4 regions of the Paenibacillus marchantiae genome follow, and region 1 is predicted to be linked to each of the others. Evidence: predicted binding sites of a transcription regulator. Region 1 holds the regulator's gene; each other region holds the start of a gene.
The links. Region 1 encodes LexA, which represses DNA repair genes until DNA is damaged. Its sites were predicted from a motif close to CGAACATATGTTCG; they were not measured.
Positions count from the first base shown of each region.

Region 1 (5,913 bases):
TCAATCCTATTCTCGTAAACATATGCAGTAAGTATCCTGATTCCAAGTATATATCAAGTGTATTTAATGAAGAGAAAATTCAGGAAGAAATAACATAGGCAGAAACCGTGTGCGCTATCGAGAACGATTACTATCTCACGTTGTAGTAGATCAGGGACCGAAACAAAAAAGGTAAAGGGAAAGGTATTCGTAGTGTAGATCTTGGCATCTTAGCATTGAGGTTTTAATGTAGTCAATAAGAAATAGAATGGTTAATTAAATTATGATCATATCGTTGAAGCGAGAGTGCGTTTTAATTGTTTGCTCTGTTTTTACAGTATCTATATGTTGATAGTTTCATATAATTGCGTTATAATTCATTTATGTTTTTAGAAATTAAATTTTGGACAATTAATTGGAGATGTTAATATGGAACAAGAGAAGCAACTGGTTGCCGAACAGCGGACATTTTTTTATACAGGTCAGACTAAGTCTATTGAGTACCGTATTCGTGCTCTTCAGCAATTAAGACAGGGAATTGAGAAATATCAACAACGTATTCTTGACGCACTTCGTGCGGATCTAAATAAATCTGAAGCAGAGGCTTATGGCTCTGAGATTCGGATCGTGTTGGGTGAACTAGATTTTGCATTGGAACATTTGGAGGAATGGGCTACACCAAAACCTGTGCCTACAAATTCTGCTATACCTGATGGAACAAGCTTTATTTATCCTGAACCTTATGGAGTTGCTCTTATTATTGCACCATGGAACTATCCGTTCCAACTGGCTTTCGGCCCTCTAATTGGAGCCATTGCTGCGGGTAACTGTGCCATTATTAAGCCGTCTGAATTAACCCCAGCCGTGTCACGTCTGACTTATGATTTGATTCATGAGATATTTCCTAGTGAGTACCTGGCAGTTATGGAAGGGGAAGTCGAGACGAGTACGGCATTGTTGAAAGAAAAGTTTGATGATATTTTCTTTACAGGCAGTACAGGTGTTGGCCGCATTGTTATGAAGGCAGCTGCTGAGCATTTGACTCCAGTTACGTTAGAACTAGGTGGTAAGAGTCCGGTCATTGTCCACCAGGATGCAGATTTGAAGCTGGCAGCTCAGCGCATTGTGCGCGGTAAATTCCTGAATGCTGGGCAAACCTGTGTCGCTCCAGACTATTTGCTTGTGCACGAGGAAGTACATGACAAATTATTGGAATTGATCGGTGCAGAAATTCAGGATAAATTTGGAGACGATGTGATGAGAAATGCTGATTTCCCGCACATTGTCAACGCACGTAACTTTGATCGTTTATCGGTGTTACTCCAAGATGGCAAAGCAATGATCGGTGGACGTTCTGAACGTGATCAGCTGCTCATTGAACCAACAGTACTGGGGGAAGTGGATTGGAAATCCCCAGTGATGCAAGAAGAGATCTTTGGTCCAGTTCTTCCTGTATTTAAGTATACCGACCTCAATCCCATGCTAGATGAGATTGTTCGCCGTCCAAAACCACTGGCATTATATCTCTTCACTCAGGATGAGGATCTGCAGAATCAGGTTCTGAATCAAGTATCTTTTGGTGGTGGTTGCATTAATGATACATTGTCTCATATGACATCACATTATCTTCCGTTTGGCGGCGTAGGAGAAAGTGGAATGGGTTCCTACCATGGTCAACAGAGTTTTGATGTGTTTTCTCATCATAAAAGCATTCTTAAACGCAGCGAATAATCTACTAACGTAGAACAATATAAGTTGTATAAGAAAAAAGAGGTTGTCCCGTTGAACGGGACAACCTCTTTATGTATCTTATTGTGAGAGCTCTGTACAACTTCAATACATATTAATGAATATCACGGAAAAGGCCAATGACTTTGCCCAGGATGCTAACGTGTTTCAAACGCAACGGTTCAAAAGTCGAGTTTTCCGGTTGAAGACGAATATGATCTTTCTCTTTGTAGAACGTTTTAACCGTTGCTTCATCGTCTTCAGTCATGGCTACTACGATATCGCCGTTATCTGCAGTTTGCTGCTGACGTACGATAACATAGTCTCCGTTAACAATGCCTGCTTCAACCATACTGTCTCCCACGACCGAAAGCATAAATACTTTCTGTTCGCCTACATAATGCGTAGGAAGAGGGAAGTAATCTTCGATATTTTCTGTTGCTGTGATTGGAACCCCTGCAGTAACTTTACCCACGACAGGAATGCGAGCAACGCTGTGAGCAAACTGATGTGAATGCTCTGACTCTTCCTGGCTGAGAAGTTCAATGGCTCTTGGTTTGGTTGGGTCACGTCTAATCAGACCTTTCTTCTCCAAACGATCCAGATGTCCATGTACTGTAGAGCTGGAAGCCAACCCAACGGCTTCACCAATTTCACGTACGGAAGGAGGATACCCCTTCAACCGGACTTCATTGCGTATAAACTCCAGAATAGCCTGTTGCCTGCTGGATATCTTCGACATACCGTATCAACCCCATTTTAGTAACGTTTGGGAAAATTATAACATAGAACCTCCGTTCGTACAAACATAAGTTCTAAATAAAATGCCATAAAATCAATGTTTTTTTGCAAATTAAGATGAAAATTTTCTTTTGGTCTAATCAAATACTGCAAATGACAATTCCAATACAATAGAAGAAAGATAATAGAATGTAGTATCAACAAAAAAAAGCGAACAATTGTTCTAAAAAGTTATTGTACAAAACATGTGTTCGTGTTATATTAATTTCAACAGGATAGGAACAAACGTTTGGAGGTCGATATTTAATGAGATATTCTACTTATCAAAGTATTTACGAACCGGTGCATTCAGAAGTGGTTGAAACTAACATAAGGAATTTTAAAAAGGTTTTTGCAAAAGGTAATGTCCCAACTTGGGTCTTGAAATTAATAATCGTAAGCTTAATTATACTGGTTGGATGCAGTACAGTATTGACTGTGTTCGCTGGCAATGAGAACGATCTGTTGCCTGGGGGGAAGATGGCAGTTTCACAAGGAGATACGCTATGGAGTATATCATTGGATCACAAACCTGAAACAATGGATACACGTGTATATATAGAAGCAATCAAGAAAGTGAATCAACTTCATTCAACTTCAATACAGGTGGGGCAAGTCTTAATACTGCCTCAATTCACAGATTAAAGCTGCATATCCACACGCGCTAATGCGTGTCAGCTTGACAAGCTGCCCTTAACATGTCAAAGTTAATATGACTTTGTATTTTTGGAGGGGACAAGCTTGGATATAGATAGTCTGGTAGCACGTATTAATGAATTGGCCCGTAAGCAAAAATCCACTGGATTGACAGAGGAAGAGCTCGCTGAACGTGCCAAACTTAGAGAAATCTATTTGAATAACATTCGAAGCAATTTCAGACAACAACTGGATACGATTGAAATTGTAGATGATGAGAACGATCAAGGCCACCAAGGCAAACTCAAACATTAAGGAAACCTAATGATATCATTATGATATTTAGGTTTTTTCCTGTTATCTAGAGGTTGCAAATTATAGGGGGAAATGTTGGTTTGCAGTTATGTAAGCCGATACAAAGAACATCTAAGGGGGATTCTCATGTCGCGTTCGTTCGAGAGAACGGTTCGAAAAAATTCTAAGCAGTTGAATCAGCAACGTAAAAAAAGCGGTAAACCGGTTTCTGGCACACCAGGTGAGGACGTATTTAAAGGACGCAGTCTTCTGTTTCCTATTTTTCTGATCGGACTAGCATTCCTGTACCTCTTTATGAGTACATTTCTTGTCAAAGCTCCGATGACCACTTGGGACTGGGTGACCTTGTTGCTGTATGTATTTTTGGCAGTCATCTTCATGCTCCGTCGTCCTTATGTCAAAATAGGAAGTAACCGGATTTTGACGACAAAAGGGAACCGTGAGCGTTCAATTGGAGTCGACGATATCGTGAAATTCAGAATTGAGCCAGGTACGGTTGTGATTGAGCATAATGCACGAGGTAAGAGATGGGTATTTACCAAACTACTGAATCGTTATGATACTGATGCAATTACTGAACGTCTTCTGAAATTCGCCAAAGCACATCAGATCACTGTGGAAACATACGAGAAAAAGTAATTTTGCATAAAGGGGAAGATGACCGAAATGGCGTTAAAAGCGATTTTGTTCGACCTAGATGATACTTTACTGTGGGATGAGCGCAGTGTTCGAGAGGCCTTTCATGAGACTTGCTTGATCGCAGCTCAAGAGACGGGCGTTAAACCCGAAGACCTTGAAGAAGCTGTTCGTAATGAGGCACGTAATCTGTATGAGTCTTATGAAACTTTTTCGTTTACCAAAATGATTGGGATTAACCCGTTTGAAGGTCTTTGGGCTAACTTCACGGGTGGGGATCAGCCGGAGTTTCGCCAGTTGGAGCAGCTTGCACCCGCATATCGTAAAGAGTCATGGCGTCGTGGCTTGTTAAAGTTGGGTGTTGATCGTGAAGATCTGGCGGAACAACTCGCCTTACAATTTGGGGCGGAGCGGAGATCAAGACCCCATGTCTATGAAGAAACGATGGAAACGTTGAGTCATCTACAAGGGAAGTTCAAGCTTTTGCTTTTAACCAACGGCTGTCCTGCTTTACAACAAGAGAAGCTTGACGGCGTTCCTGAATTGGCTCCTTTTTTTGACGAAATTATTATCTCGGGTTCGTTCGGTAAAGGCAAACCTGATCCTTCGATCTTCGAGCACGCATTGAGTAAGCTGGGAGTGCAACCTGAGGAGAGTATGATGGTTGGAGATAAGCTTACGACTGATATTCGTGGAGCATTGTCTGCAGGTATTCAGTCTGTTTGGATTAACCGTGAGAATAAAGAGAATACCGAATCGTATGTGCCTGACCATCAAATCAAGCATTTATCCGAATTGGAACGAATCATTGCTGAATTCTCAATGAGTGCATCATAAATCGTATTTTTAGTGTACTACACAAACATTGTTAGGTTTTATGAGATGTATTTTATCCATAAAACCTAACAATGTTTTTTTGTGTTGGGACAGCTTGAACTATATCGTAATAACAAAAGATGAATTTTTTATTAAAAGTTATTGAAATTATAGAACTGCTGATTTAGAATATAACTAACATACTAGTATGACTAGTATGCGAATGAATGTAGCGAATATCTGTTGACTTACTTGAATGAAGTGGAAGCGGGAGTTATTCGCTATAATTTTCACATTTTTTGTAAGCGCTTTACATAATCGAAGTAACCATTTAGTTCTGGAAATACAACATGAAGTGGTTAGTAAGAAAATGAGGATAAGCATCTTAACCAATATGTGTCTCTAGTGATCTCCATAATTGATATCGCTTACATTATTTGTTTTATTCTACTGGTGGGGGTGAAGTTCATCTGATTACTTGTCTTCTACAAAAAGAAGAGATGATAAGAATTGATCGAAAACGCTTTTATTTTATCAAGCTTAGGATCGGAGTGAAATAACATATGGAGTCGGAAACCTCTAAAACCACGCTAACGATGACATCTTTACGTAAAGAAAGCAGGTTAAGAACTGTTACAGCTCTGCTTCGCAAAGATTGGCAGCTGTACTCACTGTTAATTCTTCCAATTATCTATCTTATTATTTTCAAATATGGGCCCATGCTCGGTAATGTAATCGCATTTAGACGATTTGTACCGGGAGGCAGTATTTTTGGAGAGACATGGGTTGGATTCAGGTATTTTCAGATGTTCATTCAAGACCCAACCTTTTGGAAAGTATTTGGGAACACACTTATGCTTGGTGGACTTGCGTTACTTTTCACCTTCCCAGTTCCGATTATTTTTGCATTGCTGCTGAATGAGGTGAAAAGCAAACGTTTCAAAAAGTTTGTGCAGACCGCATCTTATCTTCCGCACTTCTTGTCCATCGTCATCGTTGCCGGAATGATTCTGCAATTAACGG
Region 1 is NZ_CP118270.1:5,430,168-5,436,080, reverse strand. Features, by position in the region: gene PTQ21_RS24365 (aldehyde dehydrogenase) at 409-1,710, shown strand; gene lexA (transcriptional repressor LexA) at 1,823-2,449, opposite strand; gene PTQ21_RS24355 (LysM peptidoglycan-binding domain-containing protein) at 2,755-3,132, shown strand; gene PTQ21_RS24350 (DUF896 domain-containing protein) at 3,229-3,438, shown strand; gene PTQ21_RS24345 (hypothetical protein) at 3,565-4,077, shown strand; gene PTQ21_RS24340 (HAD family hydrolase) at 4,105-4,911, shown strand; gene PTQ21_RS24335 (ABC transporter permease) at 5,487-5,913, shown strand, end outside.

Region 2 (5,913 bases), 1.8 Mb from region 1:
TTTTTTTTATTAAACGCCTTTTAACAAGCTATCAAAAGGAAAAGTGGCCCACTACTGCGGCCACTTTTCCGTAATGCTCTATTTTGCGTATTCAACCGCACGGGTTTCCCGGATGACGGTGACTTTGATGTGACCCGGATAATCAAGTTCGTTCTCGATCATCTTCGTGATGTCACGCGCGAGGCGGAAGGCTTCAGCATCGTCGATTTTCTCAGGCTGTACCATAACGCGAACTTCGCGTCCGGCCTGGATGGCATACGATTTCTCGACACCTTCGAACGATTCCGAAATCTCTTCCAGCTTCTCCAGTCGTTTGATATACGTTTCCAGCGTTTCGCGGCGTGCGCCTGGTCTTGCTGCGGAGAGCGCATCTGCTGCGCCAACCAACATGGCAATAACCGAAGTCGCTTCGCAATCCCCGTGATGGGACGCGATACTGTTGATTACAACCGGATGTTCTTTGTATTTCTTCGCTAGTTCCACGCCGATTTCGACGTGTGATCCTTCCACTTCGTGATCCAGCGCTTTACCGATGTCATGCAATAGACCTGCACGTCTTGCTAAGGTTACGTCTTCTCCGAGTTCGCCAGCCATCAATCCAGCCAGATAAGCGACTTCCATGGAATGTTTTAAGACGTTTTGACCGTAGCTTGTACGGAACTTCAACCGGCCCAGAATTTTAATCAAGTCCGGATGCAGACCATGCACGCCCACTTCAAAGGTAGCTTGCTCACCGTATTCACGGATACGCTCATCCACTTCTTTGCGGGATTTCTCCACCATCTCTTCAATCCGTGCCGGGTGAATACGTCCATCAGCCACCAGTTTTTCGAGGGCAGTACGGGCGATTTCACGGCGAATCGGGTCAAAGCCCGACAGAATAACAGCTTCTGGCGTATCATCGATAATGAGGTCAATCCCTGTAAGGGTTTCAAGCGCACGGATGTTACGTCCTTCACGACCGATAATCCGGCCTTTCATTTCTTCATTTGGCAAAGTAACAACGGATACCGTTGTCTCCGCTACGTGATCAGCCGCACAACGTTGGATGGCGAGTGTAATAATCTCGCGGGACTTTTTGTCCGCTTCCTCCTTCGCTTGCTGTTCAATGTCCTTGATCATTTGAGCCGTCTCATGACGAACTTCCTGTTCTACGTTGGACAGTATGATACTGCGTGCGTCTTCCATAGTGAGGTTGGATATGCGCTCCAGCTCCGTCACCTGGTTTTTGTAGATCATCTCGATCTGCTGCTGTGTCTCATCAATTCGTTTCTCTTTGTTAGCCACTTGCTCTTCTTTACGTTCGAGTGATTCCAATTTTTTATCCAGCGACTCTTCTTTTTGCAACAATCGTCTTTCTTGTCGTTGAATTTCGTTCCGACGTTCACGAGTGTCTTTTTCAGCTTCGGCGCGAATGCGATGGATTTCGTCCTTCGCTTCCAGCACCGTTTCTTTCTTCAGTGCCTCTGCCTCTTTCTTCGCGTTCTCCACGATTTGCACGGCAGCTTGTTCCGCACTGGAGATTTTAGCCTCTGCAAGAGATTTGCGAATAAAATACCCTACTCCGAACCCAATAACGAGCGCGGCCACAACGAGAACGATCGTGATTACGATGTCCATACTGTTCACCTCCTCGTTGGTTCCTCCAAGGCACTCCTTGGGTCAATTTGTTGTTTTCAAGCCTTACATATTTTTGGGAATAACGAATACTCACGGCGATCCCCCGCCGATTTTCATTTCAAGTGTACATGTCTCCACGCACTATCCGCCGTCTCCGACGAACCCATAATCATGAATGGTATAAATCTTTAAAAACAGAAACCGCTTTTTTGGAAGGAAAAAGGGTTGTCCATTTCTTACAGACTCATGTCCATTTTAGTATTTGACGAAAGAAATTGTCAAGAGAATGCAGTATAGTGAGTCCAGTCTGCTAATCCCATAACAACGCTTCGTCTTCTTCGGGGTCTTTAACCTCGTCTTCTTCAATTAAACAATTCACGACCCGACGCACCATATCCATGGAAAAACCTCGTCGCATCAAGAAGGGAAGCGTTTTACGTTTCTTCTCCTGGATGTCTCCTTTGACCTGATTCCATTTTTTGCGTCCGGCGGTTAGAGCCGTCTCAAATTCCGCATCTGTACTTACACCTTCCAGCGCTTCAGCAATCAGATCATTGGCAATGCCCTTCTGACGCAGCTCTTGCCTTATCCACAGTTTTCCCTTCCGCTGGCCCTCCATACGCTGACGAGTCCATTCCTTCGCAAACAGTTCGTCATCGACCAAATTCTCCCGCTCAAGCCGATCCAGGGCCTCTTCAATCAACGGTGCAGCAAACTCTTTCTGACGAAGCTTCTGACTTAATTCGTGGCGTGTCCGAGGTTTATGCTCCAGATATCGCAAAGACTGCACATACGTCCGCTGTCGCTCGTCAGCTACGATGATATCTTCCAAGTCTTTTTTCAGAAACGTATTTCCCCGGGTCATACGATATTTAATCATTACATCTTCAAGCACCGTAATTGAATATAAACCAAAGGTAATTCGGTAACGAGCTTCCCTGCTCTTCGTTCGTTCAACTCGTGTAATGGTAAGTTCTTCGTTATCCGGGAATTGGGAGATTCCCTCCAGCTCGGCTTCTTCATATAAATCATCTTCATGTTGATCCATTTCAGTCTCCCCTTCCATGCCATTTTGTGTGTCTGAACTGCACGGCCTAACTGACAAGTGCATAGCAAAATAAAAGACTTCCTCGAATACATCTCCGACGGAGATAACACAGCTACACTGAATACGTTTAGCGTAACTTCACAGAGACATCAGACGCTAATACAAAAGGCCGGAAACAATATCCGGCCTCTCCCTAATAGTAAACGTGCCAACAGCCTCTGCCCATTCGGACAGAGGCTGTTGGACAGCGCGAGCGCACACACCATACCCCAAGCTAGATCGAGCAAGCTCAATCAGACAAGCTTTGGGAGTTCAGAGGGCAAGGCCCTCTAGGGCCCTTCCTACAAGGGAGGTTACTCGTTAATTTCAAATAGTTCTTGTTCTTCTGCTGCTTCTTTTTGTTGCTCTTCGCTAGTTGGCGCAGGAACTGCAGTAGTCAAGTTACTGGCTACACGAATTTTTTGTTCAATGATTTCAGCAATATCTTTATGCTCTTTCATGAACTGCTTCGCGTTCTCACGGCCTTGTCCTAAACGCTCGCCTTCGTATGAGTACCATGCACCACTTTTATTGACGATGTCCAGCTCAGTACCAATGTCAATGATACTGCCTTCTCTCGAAATACCCTCACCGTACATGATATCCACTTCCGCTTGTTTAAACGGAGGTGCTACTTTGTTTTTCACCACTTTAATACGTGTACGGTTACCAATCATGTCATTTCCTGATTTGATACTCTCAATACGGCGTACATCCAGACGTACCGTGGAATAAAATTTCAGGGCACGACCACCAGGTGTTGTTTCTGGGTTACCAAACATAACCCCGACTTTTTCACGAAGTTGGTTGATAAAGATCGCGATCGTTTTGGATTTACTGATTGCACCAGACAGTTTACGCAGTGCCTGAGACATCAGACGCGCTTGCAAACCGACATGGGAATCACCCATTTCGCCTTCGATTTCTGCTTTCGGTACCAATGCAGCCACAGAGTCAATAACGACAATGTCCACAGCACCACTACGTACAAGAGCTTCTGCAATTTCAAGCCCTTGCTCACCCGTATCTGGCTGAGACAGAAGCAATTCGTCAATGTTAACACCCAGTTTACTGGCGTATTGTGGGTCAAGAGCATGCTCGGCATCGATAAATGCAGCTTGTCCACCCACTCTTTGTACTTCAGCGATAGCATGCAATGCTACGGTTGTTTTACCAGAAGATTCAGGTCCATATATTTCAACAATACGGCCTTTAGGCAAGCCGCCTGTTCCTAATGCAATATCCAAAGCCAAGGAACCGCTGGGTATAATTTCCACATTCATGTGAGTCGACTCACCCAGTTTCATGATGGATCCTTTACCAAATTGCTTCTCTATTTGACGGAGCGCCATATCAAGCGCGGCACGACGGTCTGACAATAAGCTCACACCCTTTACTGTTTATAAGATAATGATACCTTGTTTTAACACGTTTGCCAAGCTTTTTTTCGAACATACATTCGTTTTTTTTGTAAAGGCCGAGGCGCCTCTTCCTCAAGGAAACTTTCCATTAAACAGAAAAAAGAACCGTAAACAAGGCTGTAAAGCCTGATTTTACGGTTCTTCCGTCTTCCTTTATTATACTTGCTTGCCTTGGCAAATGCAATCCGAGCTCTTAACTAGTCCATCTCCACAAGCTTGCGCCACAAACGGTAAAGAATCGCTTTCGCTGAACGAATCCGAACCGTCTCCCGATTGCCATTAATGCGCAGTTCATCAATTTCTGTCTCTTTACCACGCTCTGCCAGAGCGATGAAGACAAGACCTGGCGGTTTGCGTTCGGAATAACCAGGTCCCGCTACACCTGTCACTGACAGACCGAAGTCGGCATCCCCAATCATTCGAATCTGCTCTGCCAGCACTTTGGCCACTTCCGGACTCACTGCGCCCGGTGCATCTTCACCTTCCAGATAGGAATGCGGCACATGGAGCAGCTTCTCTTTAATTTCATTGGAGTAACATACAATTCCGCCCTTAAGCATCGACGCACTGCCAGGAACTGATGTCAGACTTTGCATGACGAGCCCTCCTGTGCAGCTCTCAGCCGCGCTAAGAGTCAGACCCATATCAGACATCATCGTTACAATTGTGTACTCTATAGGCACATCCTCGTTCGCGTAGAGATGCTCTGGCAATCGTTCCCGAATCTGAACTTCCATTGCATCCAGCTTCAGCTTTGCCTCATTCTCACTTGGAGCCTTTGTAGATACACGTACCGTAACTTCTCCCTCACTTGCATAAGGAGCAATGGTAGGATCTGTCTGTGTATCAATCAGATCAAGGAGTCGGTCTTCCAATGCCGATTCGCCAATTCCTGCAAACTTCAGCATTTTCGAGTAGATCGGCATTTCTTCTGTCAGTACATGCTGGAACAACCAAGGCTTAACTTCCTGTTCAAACATAGGAATTAGCTCTTTCGGTGGTCCAGGCATCACTACATAATGCTTGCCATTGTCAGAAATCGCATTTCCTGCGGCAAGGCCTGTTTGGTTCGCCAGCGGTGTCCCGCCTTCTATAACGATTGCCTGACGACGATTGTTTTCGGTCATGTCTACATTACGATCTCGGAAGAAGCTCTCGATCTTGTCCATGGCCATTCGATCTATATGCAGCTTGCGGTTCAAGACCGCCGCGATCGCATCCTTGGTCAGGTCATCCTGTGTAGGACCTATGCCCCCAGAAAATAAAATGACGTCTGCACGACCCTGAGCGATGCGAATAGCGTCACTAAGTCGATTTAGATTATCACCAACCACCGTTTGGAAATATACATCAATCCCGATTGCAGCCAATTCACGGGATAGATATCGAGCATTGGTATTCACAATTTGTCCAAGCAACAATTCTGTGCCAACTGCAATGATTTCTGCCTTCATTCAGCATCCTCCTGTACACGTGGTGAGTGATCAAAGGGCAATAGGATAATTTCCTATTGCCCTTCGTACAAATGATTTCTTCATACTTACCCATTTAACCTCAAACGTTACGCTTTCGATAAATGAAGCAAATTTTTGTTTTTGATAAAGTAATCAATGCCTGACCAAATCGTAATAATCGCTGCAGCCCAAACGGCAATAACGTCCATGTGAATACCCGTGAATGAGAACGGGAAATTATTCAACAACAGCAGTACAATCGCCACAATTTGCACGACGGTTTTCAGTTTGCCCCAGGCACTTGCCGCAACAACCGAACCATCCAATAACG
Region 2 is NZ_CP118270.1:3,677,059-3,682,971, reverse strand. Features, by position in the region: gene rny (ribonuclease Y) at 79-1,620, opposite strand; gene PTQ21_RS16865 (regulatory protein RecX) at 1,931-2,668, opposite strand; gene recA (recombinase RecA) at 3,022-4,086, opposite strand; gene PTQ21_RS16855 (competence/damage-inducible protein A) at 4,326-5,582, opposite strand; gene pgsA (CDP-diacylglycerol--glycerol-3-phosphate 3-phosphatidyltransferase) at 5,690-5,913, opposite strand, start outside.
Region 2: recA (recombinase RecA) is a predicted target of LexA. The motif match lies at 4,156-4,169, and genes of this name have one in related genera.

Region 3 (5,913 bases), 710 kb from region 1:
CTTCATCATCTGCAACGGGATAACTCAGCCATAACTGATTGCTCGCCGCTGTCAGGGCTGTATATATCAGAAAGCGTTCATCCAACATTTGTCTTGTTGCTCCTGGCCCAAGCCCCAAACCTCTCTCCGTCAACAGCAGCCGTTCCTGCTCAGTTAATACACCATCATCTTGAGGGACAGCAGGCAGTTCACCCTCTACTGCACCCAGAATAAATACGTACTTGATACCCTGAAGACGTGTACGATCCATCGATCCAATCAACACTTGATCAAGCGCTGGAGGAACAAGTCCCAGCTTCAGTTCGGTTAATCCGGTCTCCATTAGCCCGGCAAATAAATCGATATCCAGCCGTTCGGCCCCCATCATATCAACCATCTGATCTAATAGATCAAGGACGGCACCCCACATTTGACGATGCTCTCTCGAACGTTCCGGATCACCCTGAGCCTTGGCTTCTGCAGACATCTGATCCAGCTTCCAAGGAATCTCGGCATCTTCCAGTAATCTGTAAAGCGCCGCACATTGGTCTTTAGCTGTCTTTGCCTTGCTCATTCGTTTCTCAAAAGCACCCAGTGGATCAACAATCACCGTACGGCATTTTTCCATTAAGGACAGCATTTGTTCCCGGCCCCGGCTGCGGACATCCTGATCGTTGTCTTCCAGGGACAGGCTGGGTACATACTTCCATGGCTTGCCATCTGTCCAGCGGTATCCGTGAATTCCGCAAGCTAATATATAATTTTCGAGCTGGTCCATATCTTCACGTGTAATGGAACCGCCACGTGGGAGCAGCAGATCCGTTTTCACACAGCGAAATACATCCTCATAACGCCAGCGACGGCGAACGATATCGAGTGCTGAACGAATAAATTCCGATAATGGATGATGTAGTTCATTTCTTCTCCGATCCAGAAAGACAGGCACGCCATAATCCCTGAATAGAGGCTCAGCAATGTCGGCATATGTATCCAACTGACGAACGAGCACTGCCATATCTCGATAACGCGCACCTTCATCTTGCGCCAGACGACGCATCTCACGAAGTGCTCCTTCCATCTCAGCCCGGCGGTTCTCAGCGGCGTAAAGTCGGACACCCGCATCACGCCCCTCACTCTTCCAGCGGACTCTACGATCAAAGCCAGCCTCCAAATGCGCCAGTCCAGGACTGCCTTCATATCTTGGCAAAACTTCCAGTTGAAGCACGGTTGTCTCATTAAGAACACCCAGATCCTCAGCCATGCCTTTGAGACGTGCATATGCACTCGCTGTGGGATGGAACAGCTCCAGTTCTCCTGGAAGTGCGCCGTGGTCGTAAGCACGATCCAACGTCAATGCAATTGTGACGGAAGAAGCTTGCAGCATCAATCTTCCAATGACACTCATTTCCTGCGGGGTAAATCCCTGAAATCCATCGATCCAGATCTGTGCATCTTGCAGCAGCGTGCTCTCCGGCAACCGCTCTGTTAGTTCAGTCAACGTGTCTTCATCATCGATATATAGTTGGGTTAATTCCTGTTCATAATCACGGTATATAAGAAGCAAGTCATGCAGCTTGTCTCCCAGAATCGGTGCAGAAGAGGAAGTATTCCATGCGGAAAGTCCTTCTTCCAGTGAAGTGGGGTCAAGTTCATAACGTTTAAACTCACTGTATAGATCATTCAAGTCTCCGATAAATCCCAGCTGACTGCCTGATGCTGCAAACAGCTTCAATTCTTCCTTACGACGCTGGAGCACTTTGTAGAGCAGCATTTTTTTACCTTCAGCTCCAATGGGAATACGTGCAGAACCACCTGCCTCCTGCATTACCCGATAGGCCAATCGGCGAAAACCAAGCACTTCAGCACGCATGGTACCTTTTATAGCACCTGAAGAAACCAGTGACTGTTCGGTTCGAAACGAACTCTGTTCCGGGACCAGCAGAATCAGTGGTTTACCTTGCGGTTCCTTTTGTAGCAGGGATGTGATTTCCCGGGTAATCAGCGTACTCTTGCCGCTGCCTGCCCGGCCAATAACAAAGCGTACGGACATGTTTAATCCTCCAAACCATCACGAACAGATTTTAATTCCCAGTATAACATATCTGACTTGGTTCGGAACATACGTTTGCCACTATCCGGCAATTCCAGAGATCATATGCACGAGCATAGCAAAAAGCCCGCAGCTTATGAAAACTGTGGACTCTTTGCGTAAATGTATGTTCGACTTAAATGGAAATCGCTCGATTAATTCTTTTTGCTGCGCACTTCGAAGATGGCAAATTTCAGGTAATGACCTTCGTCTACGCCCAGAATTTGCGGGTGATCCTTACCGGCTGCTTTCCAGTCGATCAGACGCAGTACTTTGCCTGCATCTTCGGCTGCATCCGCAATGGTTTCCAGGAAGAGATCCGGACGCATGTGATATGAACAGCTTGCCGTTACCAGATACCCGCCCTCATTCACCAGCTTCATTCCTTGCAGATTGATATCCTTATATCCACGGCATGCGCCTTTGACTGCTGATTTCGTTTTGGCAAAGGCTGGCGGATCGAGGATAACCACATCAAATGTTTTACCACTGGCTGCAAGCGCCTTGGACGTATCCACTTTCTGTTCGCCAGCACGTGCACGTACGTTACGCTCATCGAGGCCTTTCACCTGCTCACGCAAGTATTGGAATGCATCCGCAACGACAAATTCAACCCGGTCAGTGAAACCGTTCAGCTCTACGTTGGTACGTGCACTTTCAATCGCATGCTCTGAGATATCAAGACATGTTACTTTTTTGGCTCCATATTTGCAGGCGTTCAATGTGAAGCTGCCTGTGTGGGAGAAACATTCCAGCACAGTAGCCCCATCCCAATAAGGGAACGTCACAACCTTGCCACTTTTATTCACAGGAAGCAACTGCTGCGTACCATCCTGCTCGGTCTGTTGGAGCGTAATGCCACTCTTGTAACCCCAACCCTTCATAAGTGGTTCGATGGCTGCACGATTCTCTCGCTGGTCAAAGAAGTACCCTGTCTTCTGGCCTTCTACGATATCCACCTTAATGAGCAATCCATTCTCCGTTACCGTGACATGACGCGGGCAATCCCCATACAATGGTCCTTTCGTCTGCTCCAAGCCTTCCAGTTCACGAATGGACACATCACTGCGTTCATAGATGCCTTCCGGCTGCATTACTTCAATTAGAGCTTGTACAATTGCTTCGCGGCAACGGTCCATACCCAATGTGAGCAATTGAACTACAAGGATGCTGCCAAAACGGTCAACGATCAGTCCTGGCAGGAAATCAGCTTCCCCATAAACGAGACGGTATGCCTCTCCATCCTGGATAAAACGCTCCCGGTGGCGCAAGCAATCGCGGAAACGCGCTGCAAAAAACGCGGTGTCCATCTGTTCAAACTCCAAAGGTTGATAGGCCACGACTCGAACTGTGATTTGAGATGCAGGATTATAGTATCCCGTCGCAAGATAGCGACCTTGGTGATTCAATACGTTGACCAGATCTCCCGGCTCGGGGTTTCCTTCAACAGAGGCAATTTCATTGTTATATATCCATGGATGTGCATGTTCAAGCCGCTTTTTGCGGCTGCGTTCCAGTGTAACTGATGGCAAGATAGATCCACTTCTTTCATAGTTAGTTGTTGAAAAGATAGGTTTGGTGCAAAGGTGACCGCTACGGGGATGGATTGGACTTTCGATCGCTGTTGTCTCCAGATTTTTCTGATTCCCTTTCTCAAAAGGGAAAATCCGGAGACAAAGGCGAACGCTTCGCTTCTACAGTTCCAATTCCATCCCCTCCGCTACGTTTGCAGAATCTCCGTATCTTTTGAATAGGGGCGCGTTAATTTGGGTGTCCGCTTCGGGGATGAATCGGACTTTCGATCGCTGTTATCCCCAGATTTTTCTGATTCCCTTTCTCAAAAGGGAAAATCCGGAGACAAAGGCGAACGCTTCGCTTCTACAGTTCCAATTCCATCCCCTTCGCTACGTTTGCAGAGTCTCCGTATCTTTTGAATTGTGGTGGTAATTTGGGTGACCGTTAAGGAAACTTATAGGTCTTTCAAATGCTGTTGACTCCAGAATTCCGTTAGCCTGTCATGGTTGTCCTTATTTACTCATAGGATGAGAATAAGGATATGCACGGAAGGAATGATGTTAACTCATGTTCAGAGATGTTGTGCTGCCCCTGTTATATGGGCTTCTTATCTTTTTTGGTGGGATGAAGCTGATGGAAACAGCCTTACAGCGGATGGCCGGGCCCATGCTGGCTGGATGGTTGGGCCGAGCTACCTCTGCTCCCTGGAAAGGCATGGCTTTTAGCGCAGGCGCTACTGCCCTGCTGCAAAGCAGTACCGCCGTCACCGTACTCACTATTGGACTGGCGAACGCCAGATTAATTACCTACGGACGCACACTTGGCATTATTCTTGGAACCAACATCGGAACGTGCCTGACCACCGAGCTGGTCGGACTGCAGATCGGACGGGTTTCCCTGCCTCTGCTTGCCTTGTCACTGACAGGCTGGGCCGTCTTTGTTGTGCTTGGTGAACGAAATCAGTTCGCTCCTGAACGCACGCGTCGGACGCTGTCTACCATGCAATACAGCTTTCTCGCGTCCGCCGGATTTGCCCTCGTCATGACAGGCATTCAAGTGATGCAATCCATTGCCGTGCCCCTGCGTAGTATGGGCGTATTCCAGTGGTTTCTGGATCGCTCAGCCGACAGCTTGTGGTGGGGCTTTCTGGCAGGTGCCTGTCTGACGGCGCTCATTCATAGCAGCGCAGCCGTAATCAGCATGGCGATTACGCTTGCAGCCACAGGCGTACTGCCTGTAGAGATCGGCATCGCCATTGTGATTGGGTCGAACGTGGGGACCTGTATCACCGCCGTGATTGCAGCCGCTGGCGGAGCATCCGCAGGCAAATTTGTCGCAGCCTCCCATGTCGTATTAAACATTGCGGGGGCGCTGCTATTTATGCCGCTGATCGGCCAGCTGCATGCAGCCTCGGCCTGGCTATCAGCGGATAACGGGGCGCAGATTGCGCACGCCCAGACCCTTTTTAACGTCACCAGTTCAATGCTTGCATTGCCTTTCTGTTACTTGCCGATTTGGCACAAAAAACCACCGGTCTCCACCCCAGTGGCGAAGTCACCCATGGCCTGATGTTCAAAACTCTCTCAACAAACAGTAGCGTTACGTCATTCAATAGAAAACAGCTATACGTTAATGCCTAATTTGTTCAGCGCCACTCGTAAAATGTCATCGTTATTATCGTATCCACTATGCTGCTGTCTAGACCAAGCTTCTTCAGGAGCGTACCAATCCACACCTTTGATTTCTTCAATCTGAGGCTGCAGGTCGCCGCTTTCCGCTTCAACGAGATAATAATGAACTTCCTTGTCCACCGGACCAAACTCTGCATGCTGATACGTATAGGAAATGATATCGACGGGTTCTACTATTCGGCCGACCATGCCTGTCTCTTCCAGAATCTCACGCAGCGCGGTCTGTTCCACCGTTTCTCCATCTTCCATTTTGCCCTTGGCGAGAGTCGTTTTGCCGTAGCGATCTACAATCAGTTGAATTTGAAGCTTTCCGTCTTCTCCCGTGCGGTAGACGACTCCGCCTGCCGAAATTTCTTTTCTGTTCATGTTGCTCTCCCCCATTACGGAATTGTCTTCATCTTTTTTGGAAAAAGAAGGACCTCATCTCCACGGGTACGCTCCCCAAGGAAATGAAATCCTTGTTTCTGACGCCTCGATTACATCGCTGCGGACTTGAGATTTTCTTCCAACACACGAACCAGCGTAGCCTGGCTTTCATTCACACCCGCTTCGGTCACTTTGACACGGCATACCTTGCCGACCATATCCATCGAACCATCAAAGACCAGCTGAATGTAGTTGTCACTGTAACCGTGCAGT
Region 3 is NZ_CP118270.1:6,135,485-6,141,397, forward strand. Features, by position in the region: gene addB (helicase-exonuclease AddAB subunit AddB) at 1-2,029, opposite strand, end outside; gene PTQ21_RS27710 (class I SAM-dependent rRNA methyltransferase) at 2,224-3,600, opposite strand; gene PTQ21_RS27715 (Na/Pi cotransporter family protein) at 4,151-5,152, shown strand; gene PTQ21_RS27720 (NUDIX hydrolase) at 5,206-5,640, opposite strand; gene mtaB (tRNA (N(6)-L-threonylcarbamoyladenosine(37)-C(2))-methylthiotransferase MtaB) at 5,751-5,913, opposite strand, start outside.
Region 3: addB (helicase-exonuclease AddAB subunit AddB) is a predicted target of LexA. The motif match lies at 2,094-2,107, and genes of this name have one in related genera.

Region 4 (5,913 bases), 410 kb from region 1:
CCGCCGTTCCAAGGACATCATCATCTGTTCCCATGATTACTATATGGAGCATGTGTGGACCTATGAAGCGCGCAAACGCGAGGGACAATTGCCATTGCTGCCTGATCACAGCTCGGTTGTATTTGATGAAGGACATTTGCTGGAAGAAGCGGCCCTGAACGCACTGAGCTACAAATTGAAACACCGCATCTTCGAGGAACTCGTCACTCGCCTGCTTGAAGGTGAGATTCGTGAATCCCTCGCCGAGCGTGTGGATGAAGCGATAGAGAGCAGTGAGCGACTGTTCGCGTTGCTGGATACGTATACGGTAGCCATTCCCGGATCGGAACGGAAAGAAGTGCGGGTAGAACCGCCGTTGCTGCGGGAGATTGAACGACTGACCAGCGTATTGGATGCGATCGGCGAAGAATTGGTATTTGAGAGCGGATTGTTCTCGCTGGACGGCTATCAGATGCGTGTAGTGGAAGAACATCTGGACATGATTCAGTCTGCCCTTGCGTTGTTCCGTAAGGAAGATGGGTACATCTGCTGGGCTGAACAGAGCGATGACGAGACAACCTTATCGATCATGCCGCGTACCGTGAAGGAAATTCTGAACGAGCGTGTGTTCAACACAGGCATTCCGATTGTCTTCTCATCCGCAACGTTATCTGTGGATAATTCATTCCGTTATGTGGCAGACAGTCTGGGGATTGATGATTTTGTATCGTTCTCCGTGGCTTCTCCATATGACTATGCGGACAAAATGCAGATGAAGATTACAGATGAAACCGTACCTGGTCACCCGGAAAATGAAAATCGGTTGCGTGACGCCGTAACGTTGCTTCAGGAGAGTGGGGGTCGTGCCCTGATTCTGTTCCGTACGATGGAAGAGCTGCGTGCATTCAAGCAGGACATTGTTCATGTCCCTGAGGCTCAAGGGTTACGCTTTATGTATGAGGGAGATCGGGAGATTAGTGACCTGATTGCCGCTTTCCAGGAGGATGAGGAGAGTGTACTGTGCTCCGTCAATCTGTGGGAAGGTCTGGACGTTCCAGGACCGTCATTATCCAATGTCATGATCTGGTCGCTCCCGTATCCACCACAGGACCCTGTATTCAATGCAAAACGCACAGCGTCAGCGGCACCTTATGAAGAGATCGATCTTCCATACATGCTGCTGCGTGTAAAGCAAGGTCTTGGACGTCTGATTCGGACGAGCACGGATTCCGGTTCTGCGGTCATTCTCGATGAATCGCTGTATACCAAAAAGGAAGCAAAAGACCGCATTGCGGCTCTGCTTCCCGAAGGTGTAGAATGGACAACCCTGACACACTAGTTCTATATTTAGAATATTTAACTTAACTGGCTCCTTTCCAGAATAAGTACTTGTACGCTACGGATTCAACGTCCAGCTGTGATCAAGCGCTCATTTTGGAGGGGAGTCTTTAACTTGTGTAAGAGTTTTTCTTTGTTAAAAAATACCCATGCTCAAATACCGTTCCCCGGTATCGGGCGCAATGCAGAGCACTCGGTGACCCGGCCCCAGTTCCCGCGCGATGCGCAGGGAGGCCCACACCGAAGCGCCAGAGGAAGGGCCGAGTAGCAGCCCTTCCCGGGCAGCAAGCTGCCGCATCGTATCCAGTGCATCCTCATCGGACACCTGGATAATGGCATCCCACACGTCGGTATTCAGAATGTCCGGAATGAACCCCGGACTTGTACCGACGAGCTTGTGGGGTCCGGGCTCGCCGCCGGACAGCACAGGAGAACCTTTCGGCTCTACCGCATAGATACGAATGTCCGGCAGCTGCTTACGCAGTTCTTCTCCCGTTCCGGTGATCGTACCGCCTGTTCCCGCCGTGGCGATAAAGGCGTCCAGCTTGCCTTCCATCTGCTGCATAATTTCGGGAGCCGTGGTGATCCGGTGGATGTCCGGGTTCGCTTGATTCTCGAATTGCTGGGGAATGAAACTTCCCGGAATGTCGGCCTGAAGTTCTTTGGCCTTGCGAATCGCGCCAGGCATCCGTTCTGCGGCAGGGGTGAGCACGACATCTGCGCCATAGGCTTTCAGAATGTTGATGCGTTCCTTGGACATGTTGTCCGGCATGATCAGAATGGCCTTATATCCCTTGGCAGCAGCATTCATTGCAAGACCGATGCCGGTATTGCCGCTGGTTGGTTCGATAATGGTTGCGCCGGGAAGCAGTAGTTCTGCCCGTTCAGCCTGAACGATCAGGTTATAGGCGGCACGGTCTTTGACGCTGCCGCTCGGATTGAAGTATTCCAGCTTGACGTATACGTCAGCGGAATCGCTACCTGTAAGTCTGTTCAGTCTGACGGCAGGTGTCTGGCCTATCAGCTCAGTAACATTTGCGGCAATGCCTGTATGTGCGGATGTTTGATTATTAATTAAATGCGAATTCAAGTCCATGAAGTACAACTCCTTGATTGATAAGACGTTGAAAGCAACTCCTAATGAACAAGTCTGTCCGCCGTTAATGGCAGGCAGGCTTGTTTGCTTATAGGAATCCATTTTCATTACAAGTCTGAACGGAATGCACAGACATGTCTATTCCATCTTAATGAACGCAGCCTCCCGGGGTCAACCTGTTTCGATTAGGCAGAAGGGTGAGGAGTTTAAGGAGTAATTGAACTAAGTGGACTAAGAAATGTGAATTCAAACGATGATGGATACATCAAGCAGATGAATTAGCTATAACGGCTGGGTCAAGTCCATATCCAGATGCCGACTAAGCTCTTTTTTGACTTCATTCCGCGCGAACGTCCACAGCATATAGAACCGCTGCAAATATCCTCTGCACAGGTACTGGGTTTCGATTCCATCAACTTGCCGTTTCTCCTCCAGAACCTTGACGCCACGAGTTCTCATCTGTTTGCGAAGCGTAAGCATTTCCTTAAGTACATCATTCTGAATGCGGGTTAGAGACAGAATGTAGACCTCTGGCATTTTGAGCTGCAACGTATCCAGTGTGCGAATATCCCGTTCAAGCACATCCAGCAGAAGAGTGCGTACAACCATGCTTTTAATCAATCGGTGGTCTTCATCCGCAGGGGATGGGGCGGAAGGGGATGATGACATACTTTCACTTCCTTAACCTTGAATTCGGACATGTTCTTATTTACAGAACGTATGTTCTTATATTATAATCAATATATGCAATGATGATACACAATACAACCGAGAAATATTGGAAGTAGCCCATATGCGATTTATGCTGAGATTTAAGGTGTTGAAATAGGGACAAGCCTTCTCCAAAATAAGGTATAATTTTTGGGTTTTGCAGGAAACCTAAGGGCATAAAGAAAACGACTTAATGCATCAGAGTAAGAGATGAAGAGCTTTTGGTTCGTTGATCGGCGAAGGTTATGAAGAATTGCGAAAGTGATTGCAACAAAAAAGCCCCTGCCTTGGGCGGCGGGGCCAGATGATCTGCCGAACCAGACGGCAGAGTTGTATATGAGCATAAAGCGGTTAAGCCAGATACTGAGGCTTCTCGTAAAGAGCCTCTTTTTCCAGAATCACTTTGTAAGGTCTTTCTTTACCCTTCAGCGAAGGGCCAATGGTAGTCAGCGGTACGGCCGGTTTGTGGAAACGATCTTCTTCCTTGGGTTCCGGAACCGGTCGTGATGATTCGGGCGCAGAACTGAGGCGTACCTTTTTGTCGCTGCCCCAGCGCTTGCTTATTTTTTTCGTTTCCGGTTTCATTCCGGTTCGCCTCCTAACAAATCGTTGATGGCGTTGAACAGATGACGGTTCTCCAAATCCATCTGCTGAAATATCGCCTCATCCGCTTCAATATGTCCAATAATATGGACTGTGATTACATACCTCTTGGCTACAGGATAGCATAGCAGATACTCTTTCTCAAGGTAGTCGTCGTAGAGATTGATCTTGATCTTGTTCTCCCGGTAAGAATCAATAACCAGAATTCGCTTCGGATCATCAGGTTGTTTGTCGTCGTTGGCGGACAAGTTATATTTTCTCCCCGGTTCCCCAACGTTACCACATAATTGTTCAATATGACCACTGTCATCTGTACGGTATATGGCAGTCCCACGCACGGCAAATGGAGGAAGGGATACAAATGCACTTCGAAGTGCATCGCTCATTCGCTCCAACATAACCGAATCTGCTTTGCGGGTACGCAGTAACTCCCTGAAGAATCGCAGCAGCTTGAGCAACTGTAATCGGGCTTCACCCTCAGACCTTTTGTGCTTCTCGATAATTTTTTCCACTTCGGGATCGCTCCATCGCCCCTGTTCTTCGATGCTGTCGGCGATTTTGGAACAGGCCACCGAGACGGCTGGCGCCCATTTCCCGTCTGAACGAATTTCATAAACCAGTGGATTTAATCCCAGCAGGTCTGTAGGCATGCGTAAACCTTCGATCTTGGAAGCGTCTTTGATGTCAGTAATATCCTCTGGAAGAATGAAAAAAATACGCTTTCGCCCCAGACGACCCATAAACAAACCCATTTCCAGCATTGTATTATCACGGACAGATGCATAGTACTTCCCACGAATTTTCGATATATCATCCGGATGAAAAATAAAAATGGCAAAGTCTGTTGTACGCACTTCTGCTTCCAAATCGTCCATGGTATAGCTGCTTGGATTAAAAACTCCGGAGTACCAAGGGGTAACTTCGGCCGAGAAACGCAAGTTTTCGTGTACTGCGGCTGCAATCGGCTTCGCTTCCAGCGAGCAGCCAATAAAGACTCTTGGCTTTAACGTTTTCATAATCCGCCTCGCTTAAACGGTAGTGGGGATTCAATTGTTATATTATACCATAAACAGCAGAGTAAGTCTGGAAACGTTTAACTGGACCCAAGATAAGCCGATTACATTTGCTATAGTGTATGTGCAAGAGGGAAATGATTCCTTTAAAATCCGCGGAAAAATAAAAAATGGACCCAAATTGTCACAGTTGGGTGACTGGACAGTTATATTTGGAAGCTTCAGTCATAGAATGAAGGAGCAGGTAGCACCATTAGGTAGAGAAGCTTGTCCTGGTGTGGCTGTTTGGCGGCTCAAGCAGGCAAGAGTGTGCTTTTTGCTCATATTTGAAGGGTCTGCTGTTTCGACCCAATCACATCGGTGTTATATAATAAAAGAACAAGCAAGTTAGCTTAGATTTTTAAACTGAATTGAACGTTACATGTGTCTATAGAAGGCGAACTAAATTTTTACACGAGAACGTAGAGTGCAGAACCCGTCTGAAGAAACGAAGTGTTCGCCTTTATCACAGGATTTTTCCCTTAGGAAAAGGGAATCAAAAAATCCGGGGATAACAGCGATCGAAAGAGGGTACTGCAATCGAAGTGGTTAAGTGTAAAGTTTATATGGTCTTATGCATGGTGTAATATTCATCAGTTTAATTAGCACAGCTAACCACCAACAGACAGAAAGGATCAGGATACCATGAGTTCCCGAAGGATAATTTCCCCAAGGACGATCTGGAAACGTTACGATCTCTCTTATACTTAGCGCCCCTTGTAGAGTACACCACCGTAAAGAAAAAAACGGCTGACTCTGCGAAAGAGGGGATTGGAATGAATAATATTCGAAGGACAAATACGATGATTTCTTCCAGGCTTGCCTTTTGCAGGGTACGGTCGGTGCAAACCAACCTTTACAAACTGCGAGGGAACCTGAATGAAGAGAACATCGTTAACCTTACAACAAGTTAAGACAGAGGCGGTAAAGTTCGCCATTATGCTGCTCGGAACATTTATTTTGGCATTTGCCTACTATCACATTAATTTTCAGAATCATTTATCGGAGGGCGGATTTGTCGGTCTGGCCCTGCTTGGAAAGTACGCGACAGGCTTATCACCTGCTATTGGCATGCTGCTGCTGGATATTCCAGTCATGATTCTGGCCTGGTTCCTCAAGGGCTGGAAGTTCATG
Region 4 is NZ_CP118270.1:5,844,488-5,850,400, reverse strand. Features, by position in the region: gene PTQ21_RS26360 (ATP-dependent DNA helicase) at 1-1,318, shown strand, start outside; gene cysK (cysteine synthase A) at 1,454-2,413, opposite strand; gene PTQ21_RS26350 (YhjD family protein) at 2,696-3,082, opposite strand; gene PTQ21_RS26345 (hypothetical protein) at 3,476-3,709, opposite strand; gene PTQ21_RS26340 (nucleotide-binding protein) at 3,706-4,743, opposite strand; gene PTQ21_RS26335 (YitT family protein) at 5,659-5,913, shown strand, end outside.
Region 4: PTQ21_RS26350 (YhjD family protein) is a predicted target of LexA. The motif match lies at 3,127-3,140, and genes of this name have one in related genera.